3 regions of the Bacillus thuringiensis genome follow, and region 1 is predicted to be linked to each of the others. Evidence: riboswitches for the same ligand, from Rfam matches in the RefSeq annotation. Region 1 holds a riboswitch; each other region holds the start of a gene.

Region 1 (3,175 bases):
TCTCTCCCTAGATCATCTGTTCCAAACCAATGTTCACTACTCGGCGGTAAATTTGTTGCCTCTTTTACTTGTTCACTCGCAGTAAATGAAGTTAAACTTTCGCCAATAAGCGAGAAAACAATAATTAGCAATAACGTCACTGTTCCTAACACTGCGATTGGATTCGATATAAACTTACGAAACACTTCTTTCTTTCTGCTAATCGTTTGCTGATTTTTATTTATCGTTAATTCTTTTTTCTCTTCTTTCGTTAATAACTGTTCATTAATTTCATAAGCTCCCATTTAAATATCCCCCCTCCTTATGTAATAGAACGAATACGCGGATCAACAATGCGGTGAATAATATCTGTAATGAAAATACAAGCAATTAATAATGCACTATAGAAAATCGTTGTTCCCATAATCACCGGATAGTCTCGGTTAAAAATACTATCTACGAAATATTTTCCTAGGCCAGGAATTGAAAAGATTTTTTCAATAACGAAAGTCCCTGTTAAAAGTCCAGCCATTAACGGTCCCACAAATGTAAGTACTGGAACAATCGCATTTCGAAGAGCATGTCTTATAATAATCTTCTTAATTGGTATACCTTTTGCTCTTGCTAGCTTAATATAATCACTCTGCAGTACTTCGATCATATTAGAACGAACAAACCTTGTAATAACTGCAATTGGCCCTAACGCTAATGCAAAGGATGGCAATACCGTATGTTCGAATGTTCCCCAAGAGGCTACTGGTAAAAACTCAAATTGGATAGCAAATACTTGTATAAATAGTGGTGCTAAAATAAAACTTGGAATAGAAATACCTAGAATTGCGAGCAAACTCACACTATAGTCAATTACTCTCCCATGATATAGAGCAGCAAATGTCCCTGCCGCAATTCCTACCAACAATGAAATAACAAGTGCTTGTAGACCAATAATTGCTGATGGACCAAAGCCAGTTGTTATAATTTCTGATACACCTTGCCCGGTTGATTGAACAGATTCACCAAAATCAAAATGAACTACACCGTCTAAATAAGCAACATATTGATTCCATAACGGTTCATCAAGGTGATACTTCGCTCTCATGTTTTGGATCACTTCTTCAGGAAAGATTTTTGCATCTGATGAAAATGGATCTCCCGGAATAATATGCATAATTAGAAATGTCACTGTCGTAATAACCCATAGTGTGAACACCATAACCGATAATTTTTTAATTACATACACTTCAATAACCCCCTAAACACATGAATTTACTTTGTTTTATGAATGTACTTTTTCCATTACTCCCTTTTCTCTTTTTAGAATACAAAAAGCCTTGATCTTAAAAAATAAGATCAAGGCTTAACAAACAAAGGCCCATCACTTATCTTTCAAGACTTGCTTGCTGGAATTAGCACGGTGTTCCTATTACAGAACCCGCTGCTGAGGTGTCATAGGGCCAGTCCCTCTACCTCTCTGGATAAGTAAATTGCTATATTATTATTTGGTTCAAATTGTATATTTCGAATTATAATTCTGAAAAATTGAAAAGTCAATCAAATTGGATAAATTTAGAAAAATCAGTTTTTAATTCTTTTATCGAAATTACAGTTTTCGGCTTATCATAACAAGAAATGATGTTAAAGGAGTTATAAGATGGATCCCTTACTTCTTGCTACTATAGGATTATCCTTAACTATCGTTATACTTGTCATCATCGGCTTCTATAAACTCTTTATTAAAAAGAAACGTATCACTTCTTTCTTATACCCCTTTCGATAATATTACCGGGCAAACTATTTCCGAATTTCACGAAGAACAGAATATATTAGTATCCGAGGATGCAGACGGAGATGGTAAGAAGAAAAAATAACCTTGCACAGGCAAGGTTATTTTTTCGTTTCTGCTTGAAAACGTTTATAGTATGTCGATGCTGTTGCAAAATTAATTTCTATATCACGAATCAACGATGAATCTTCTTCTTTAGCTAACTTCTGTAATTTTTTCATCGCTTGTTCCGATTCATTCAAGAAACCAACATATACTTCATGTTCTTGCTCTTTCGACTTCGGCACACGAATTTCTTTACGTATATGATCAATATCTTCTAACATGCTCGTTGTTACCTTTTGCACATCTTCTTTATATGTAGCATTCGTTATTTCCTTACCGCCCTTTTCTTTTGCCACTTCAAATAACTGCAGTGCTTTATTAATTTCTTTATTCATTTTTATATCGTATTTTTCATGTACTGCAAGGTATTCTTTCATCTCTTCTGTTTGTTCAGCAGATTGCTCTACCTTTTCTTTCGTTTCTTTCGTATCTTTATTTCCATTACACCCTGCTAGAAGGAGCATACTTCCCATTACAGCAATACCCAAAACCTTCTTCATCTCTTCTTCTCCTTTTATCTACAGCTATTACTCATTATAGTTTCTTTTATCTCCACTTGTTATTATACCGAGAACGCCCTACTTTTTACACTTAAGACGACATCGTAATATATATACCAACATGTTTGTCACAGTATCGTCACTTTATACAAATAACTTTTGCAATGCTTTACTACATCACCTTACAAAACTGTAAGCACACATAAAGAACAAACCATGCTAGACTTACATATGCATAACGCAAACATATGTAAGTTTTTAAGGAGAATCATCTATGTACAACACAATGCCTTTTATGGGAGAAGATATTCGTGTCCTTATTCGCGAAAAATCACTTCATATCGAAAATACAGAGAGCCTTCGCCGCGTATTAAAGAAGAAGCATGCTCCATTTAAGTTAGCTCAATATTTAAAACAACAACATACAAATCAATTTCATACCGTGCTAAATATATCGGATAAATCATTAACAATCGAAATCATCGGTCATGTCTACATTGGAAACTTCGCAGATATCTTAAAAGAAATCCCACGTATACCGAAGATTGCTCCTATTATCGTTAAAAAAGCGTATAAAATTACGGACCATACCGATATTATCGACTGCGGGGAAAAAGAAGTCGATAGTAATCGCTGGGTGTGGGATAAACTTGCTGTTTTATATGATACGATCATGAATAATATGTATGAGGTATTTCAAAAAAATGAAAAAAAGAACTGATTCAAACATTCCCTTTGAATCAGTTCTTTTTTGTTAAGCCTCTAAATTTTGTCTTTGTTGCAGTTCAAACTGCTTCTCACTTCTTCT
Region 2 (3,175 bases), 680 kb from region 1:
TAACAATCCTAAAATTAGTCCTAAAACAAATGTCGCAAGAGCTGCGATTGCCGTCATATATAACGTTTCACCAGTTGCTTCTAACATTTGATTCCAATCAACATTTGCGAGTAACTTATCCATGTGCAATCACCTCCAGCTCTACTTGATTTTGATGAATTCCTTCTATTGCTTGCTGGATCGCTGTTTCCTCACCATTTAAATGAACAACTAAACTACCGTAAGAACCGTTATTCGTTTGTGCGATATTTCCTTGCAAAATGCTAACTTCTATATCACTACGTTGCATTAATCGTTGAAGCACCGGTCTTTCTACAGCCTCACCGATAAACTGCAAACGAATCACTTTTCCATCTGGATATTTTTCAATTAAACTTTCAATCGTTTCATTTGTATCTTCAGAATCTGTTAACTGCTGTACAAATCGTTTCGTAATATCTTGCTTCGGATTACGGAATACATCAAGTACTGGACCCGTTTCTACAATCTTTCCTCTCTCCATTACCGCCACTCGATTACAAATCTTTCGAATTACGTGCATCTCATGTGTAATGAGTACAATTGTTAAACCAAGGCGCTTATTAATGTCTAATAGTAAATCCAAAATTTGATCTGTCGTTTCTGGATCAAGAGCCGACGTTGCTTCATCACATAAAAGTACTTGTGGGTTGTTAGCTAATGCTCTTGCAATCCCAACGCGTTGTTTTTGTCCCCCGCTCAGCTGAGATGGGTACGCGTCTCCTCTTCCTTCTAATCCAACAAGATGAATTAATTCATCAACACGTTTTCTTCTCTTCGTTTTATCAACACCTGCAATTTCAAGTGGAAACTCTATATTTTCACGTACAGTTCGTGACCAAAGTAAGTTAAAGTGCTGAAAAATCATTCCGATTTCTTGCCTTGCCTTACGAAGTTCACTTCCTGTAATTGCTGATATAACACGATTCGCAATTGTAATTTGGCCAGAAGTCGGTTTCTCTAACTGATTAAACAATCTGATTAAAGAACTTTTCCCAGCGCCGCTATATCCGATAACACCAAATATTTCGCCTTTTTCTATTTTTAAATTGGCGTTATCTACAGCAGTGACATCACCGCTTTTCGCCTTATATATTTTCCTTACATTCTCTAATAGAATCATGATGTTCACCCCTTTTTTGTTTAGATAGACTCCGCATTTTTTTATTTTTGATGCGTGTAGTCCACCGCTATCACTACTTTTATTATTTGAATGTCCTCCACATTCAAACAATAAAAAAACCTTTCCGCTTTAGAGAAGCAGAAAGGTTTATATGCGTATATAACAACATTATCCCTCTCTCTCATCTCTCAAAGCATTCGCTTTGCAGGAATTGGCACCATTTCAACATAAGTTGACGGTTGCCGGGCTTCACAGGGCACAGTCCCTCCACCTCTCTTGATAAGAGAAATCAGATTCAATTTTCGTCTGATTTGAAATTTATGAAATTGTCTATATTTTATGACTTGAATTGTATCAATATACACTTACCATGTCAACAGAAATTTTCGTAAAAAATGAAACTTCAGAATTTTAAGCACCTACTGACATCGGTTTACATATATGAAACATTGATTCAACTAATAACATCGTTCGGTACGTTCCCGAATATTGTACACGCCCATCGTTCATTAACATTTGCAATCGTACATTTCCATTCACCAATTGCTCTATATCTTTTTCATCTAAGCAAATGATTTGTTCCGTTCCTCTTTCCTCATGTAGCAGCTCTATATAATCTCTTGAAATTTGTAACGAACAACTTTCATCTCTAAAACGGAAATTAACAGTTTTTTCCTCTCGTCTTAAAAGCGGTTCTAAATGATATTGACCATTAGCGTAATTTACAAATGATTGAAGCAAAGAATATAATCTCACCCTAAATCACATCCTTCATATCACTTTCTATTACATACCATTCCCTCTCACTAAAGAGCAATCCTGTTATTTTCGCTCGACAAATACTGTATCCATCCTGCATCTCGACATATTTCCCAAGAAATATGTCGAGGCGGCAAAAATTTTGCCGCCTACTTTAATTCCGTATATAAATATTCAACCGAATGAAATGCATATATCTTCTTCATCAGTGTCCCATTTTCAAAAACAAGTAAACAAGGTACACTTTCAATCCCATACTCTTTCGCTAAATATGGAGCATAATTTAAATCTAACATCCCAATTTTGAAGCCTTCAATTGTCATCTCAACGACTGTTAACATCTTTTTTGCTAATTGGCATGTTCCACACATTGGAGTATATACATATAACACTGTTTTTTCTTCGTTCTCTATTAGGGCTGTAGCTTCGGCTCCTGTCCAATCAATCACTTCTATCATTCCTTACCGTAAATATTCTGTATAAACGTCAATGTCGGCTCCCCATAATACATTTGCTAAGTGTGTAGATGGCGCAGTTGCCACTTCTCGGTACGAGCGATCAATATAGATATGCTCGGCTTGCGGAAATTCTTTTCGAAATTGTTTCCTTAACTTTTCTCCAGCATCATCAGCATCCACTAGCACATACACTTCCTTATCAAAAAACTGATCAACGAGCTCATCCATTTTCGACAAACCAATTGTACCATTTGTACAAACAATTTCCACTGGTTCACGAATAATAGATTCAATCTTTCTTCTATCTGATGTACCTTCTACAATAATGACTTTTTCTACATAAATCATATGTCATCACCCGATCACCATATACTATATAACCTTGAACTTAGTATATAGTATATTCGTTATTTTCATGTTGTTTCCTGTTTATTTTTGCAAAAGAAAAGCGGAAGCGACTGTTTAGCCCTGTTGGCTAAGGTTCTTCCGTACAGAAGACGCTTTTTTTCTTCCCGTGCGGAAGGTTCTTAGACATGAAGGGCTAGGAGGTGGAGCTAGACAATGAAAAGCGGAAGCGGCTCGTTTAGAACAAGAATGTACCCGAACTCCTTCACTCAAGGCTCTTTTCGCCTCAAGTGAAGGAGTGAAATGCCCAACTTTTTATTCCTTTTGGCTAAAGTTCTTTCGCACAGAAAACGCTTTTTTGTCTTCTTGTGCAGAAGATTCTTAGACGTGAAAAGCTAGACAACGAAAAACAAAAGCGGCTAGACCTGCATAAAGATTAAACAAAAAAGTTTTTTCAAAAAACGTTCTCCTA
Region 3 (3,175 bases), 2.4 Mb from region 1:
GAGCACCTTCATATTTATAAGCAAATCCAGCTACGAAAATACGGTCAATAAAACCTTTTAAAATAGCTGGCATCCCCCACCACCATATCGGATATATAAAGAGAAGTGTATCTGCTTCTTCCACTAATTTTCTATACCGCGCTGTCTCTTCTTCATTTACTAAATCACGTCTTTTCTTCTCTTCATTGAATACAAGTACCGGATCAAATTGTTCCTTGTATAAATCAAGCAACGTAACCGAATGATTTGTTTCCTGTAGCCCTTTTTGCACATGCTCTAAAATTGCCCCGTTAAAACTTGAAGGATTAGGATGAGCGTATATAATCAGTACGTTCACTACAAAACAACTCCCTCTATCTTTAAAGTTACCCCTTCTTTAATAACTTCTCTACAATTTGTACGTTTTTCGAACTTTGCAACAGTCGATTTAATACAGTAAGTAACTCTTCTTTTTCTAAATCTTTTAGTTTCTCTTTAACTGCACTCTCACCAGCACCTTGAATATCATAAACAACTGCCGCCATATGTTTACAATAATTTTCATACGGACATTCGCAACTACTTTTTGAAAAATCTTCGAGATCGATAACTACTTCATAATTCCCTGCATTTCCAGTAACGAATGCAAACACTTTGTTATCTTGTATTTCAACATCTTCTATATGTCCATCTTCATAATATTCATATCCCTTATCTACAACGTACTTTGGGATCCATTTCGTTATATCTTTTAATAAGTAAGCGTACATAATTGTACCCCTTCCTTTAATTCCCTTTTGACTTCCAAAACCCTGCATGTTATTCTAAGAACTGTTAAATAGCAAGTCTATTTTACAAAACGACTGACACCTATTCGGCGAAGGTGTCTCTTTTCATTTGCAGCCGATACGAATTGCCTCTTTCAGGCACATTCAATTTTTGACACTACACACTCAACACCATTCCCTGTATCAGGCTGCTTTAGCAGTCTTTTACTCTACATACTCCGTTATTTTTAAAAAAAGAGAGCTTAGCTCCCTTTTCTCGCCTTATAAAATACCCCTTTTTCAGTATAGAGATATTCATCAGCTAATGTAATTTTCCCATCCAGTTTCAGTTCGTCTAATAGCCTTGATAAATAAAATTGATGTAACATTTTTTTCGTGAATTTTCCTTCATGATGCGAAACGATATGTTCTTGAATATCTAACAATGATATCGGCTTATCTTGCTCTATCATATATTCATAAACTGTACTACGCAGTTTTACGTATTTTTCGAGTGTCACAGTAATTCGCAACCCCTTTCTTCTTAATATAAATTTTCGTAATCGGTTTTTTTACAACAAAAAAACCTCTCCGATAAGAAGAAGTTACGTATATATCTTCGTCTTATCTCCCAGAACAAATATGTTCTGCTGGAATTAGCACCTGCATCGCGGTTGCTGGGTTTCATCGGGCCAGTCCCTCCACCTCTCTGGATAAGAAAATATTCACTTAAATCTTACTATACGTAATTTCACTTTAATTGTCAAACAAATATAATAAATATAACAAATTATATTTTCTTTCTTACTGTTCATACTACTCGTATATGAACAGCCAAGGAGGATTATAAAATGCATCAAAATGCTCGCGGATATGTACAAGATTCTTTTCAATCATTACAAGAAGCAAAACACTGTTTAGAAGAAGCACTTGAAACAGTTGAAAAAGATTTTAATCGTGCTCGTATTGAACAATCACTTTATGCTGTTGAACAAGCTATTCAACGTTGCGAGTACACCGTTCACATTTTAGAAAAAGATTAAAAACTTCCCATCTATCGATGGGAAGTTTTTTCAAATGGCATACTTCATAATTATTGCCGTTATGATTAAAAAATATACAGAATTAGCAATTTCTAAAATCCCTACTTTTATAATAGAGATTTTTTTGCCATACAACACAATTGCTCGAATGACACTTGGTATAAAAATAAGAGAACACCACGGATTAATCATAAATACAATTATAGTTAATACGATATGATATCCCCAAGATATAAGACGATACTTCGGATTATTTTTTTCACGAATCATCGTTTTCACATAAAACGTACTACCTAAAAAGTATAAGAATGAAATAAGCGCAATGAATAATGCTATATGATCGATTTGCTTCATTGAAAAATAATAACTAATTAACCCACCGATACAAAATACAATAATTGCACAAATATCATTTAATAGTGCTCTTTCATTTTTTTGACGAGCATAATACATATTTACTATAAATAATGGAATCATTACTATTACGAATAAAAGAATTCGCCACTCATATAATAAAGAAATCATCCCAAATAGGAACGCAATACTAAAATAAACAATTGCGGCGTGTAAAAGCTCTTTTTTTCGTCTTTGCTTTATGTACGTAAGAAATGGATATGTAGCTAAATAGATAAAAAACCATGCTATAAACAATGGAATATGATAAATAGTAGGTTTCCCAAGTATGACACTTAATAGAAAAGGTATAACAAGCATGGCCCATGCACCATGTTGCTTCGGAATAACTAACTTCATTAACTATACACCTCCCTCTTGAAAAGAGTTCTCACGTACTATTATACAAATAATTTTATATAATAGCGGGTGCATATTGAATCTATTTTTTGACAAAAAAATGCTCCTTACAATATGTAAGAAGCATGAAAGAGGCAAACGAATATGTAAGTCGCGACCCTACCTTATATGAGTATGCTTTTCTATGTCACGTTATGCTCATCTAATATACCGTATTTCTTTTTAAATCTTGTAAGAATCGTAATCCAAGACGTACTAAATAGTAGTAAGAAAATAACATTCGAAATCGCATGACTCAAATCAAAATAAAAACTTGCGATATAATACGAAATGACAGTCTCCCACGTTGCTTCTCGTATAAAACCGAGAAGACCCCAGAAATTCATAATCCAGCCAAATAAAAATCCAACGATTACTCCGTAAAGAAGTCTCCCCCATAGTTTTTTCATTAAAAATGTATTACGAAGTAAACCTGCTATAAAACCAATCATGCCCCACGAAAACATTTGCCACGGTGTCCACGGACCTTGTCCTAAAAAAATATTAGATACGATCGCTGCTGTGGCACCAATCATAAAACCAGTTTCACTTCCAAATACAATTGCAGAAACAATAATGACAAAAGAAGTTGGT

What was found. A riboswitch is a leader RNA that binds a small molecule or an ion and turns the genes downstream of it on or off. The one in region 1 is predicted to bind S-adenosylmethionine.
Region 2: it holds a riboswitch for S-adenosylmethionine, as region 1 does, so the genes downstream of both, AC241_RS24840 (methionine ABC transporter ATP-binding protein) here and AC241_RS01055 (ABC transporter permease) in region 1, are expected to answer to the same signal.
Region 3: it holds a riboswitch for S-adenosylmethionine, as region 1 does, so the genes downstream of both, AC241_RS16080 (hypothetical protein) here and AC241_RS01055 (ABC transporter permease) in region 1, are expected to answer to the same signal.

What each region holds. Positions count from the first base shown of each region.
Region 1 covers NZ_CP012099.1:179,938-183,112, reverse strand. Annotated here, with positions in the region: gene AC241_RS01060 (ABC transporter permease) at 1-284, opposite strand, end outside; gene AC241_RS01055 (ABC transporter permease) at 302-1,219, opposite strand; SAM riboswitch class I at 1,356-1,461, opposite strand; partial or broken gene AC241_RS01050 (DUF3951 domain-containing protein) at 1,631-1,847, shown strand; gene AC241_RS01045 (hypothetical protein) at 1,864-2,367, opposite strand; gene AC241_RS01040 (hypothetical protein) at 2,642-3,088, shown strand; gene AC241_RS01035 (multidrug effflux MFS transporter) at 3,122-3,175, opposite strand, start outside.
Region 2 covers NZ_CP012099.1:4,789,144-4,792,318, forward strand. Annotated here, with positions in the region: gene AC241_RS24835 (methionine ABC transporter permease) at 1-123, opposite strand, end outside; gene AC241_RS24840 (methionine ABC transporter ATP-binding protein) at 116-1,141, opposite strand; SAM riboswitch class I at 1,320-1,427, opposite strand; gene AC241_RS24845 (hypothetical protein) at 1,553-1,897, opposite strand; gene AC241_RS24850 (thioredoxin family protein) at 2,050-2,358, opposite strand; gene AC241_RS24855 (toprim domain-containing protein) at 2,362-2,706, opposite strand.
Region 3 covers NZ_CP012099.1:3,119,540-3,122,714, forward strand. Annotated here, with positions in the region: gene AC241_RS16070 (NAD(P)H-dependent oxidoreductase) at 1-337, opposite strand, end outside; gene AC241_RS16075 (SWIM zinc finger family protein) at 366-749, opposite strand; gene AC241_RS16080 (hypothetical protein) at 1,010-1,267, opposite strand; SAM riboswitch class I at 1,368-1,466, opposite strand; gene AC241_RS16085 (hypothetical protein) at 1,598-1,789, shown strand; gene AC241_RS16090 (YwiC-like family protein) at 1,820-2,542, opposite strand; gene AC241_RS16095 (ECF transporter S component) at 2,725-3,175, opposite strand, start outside.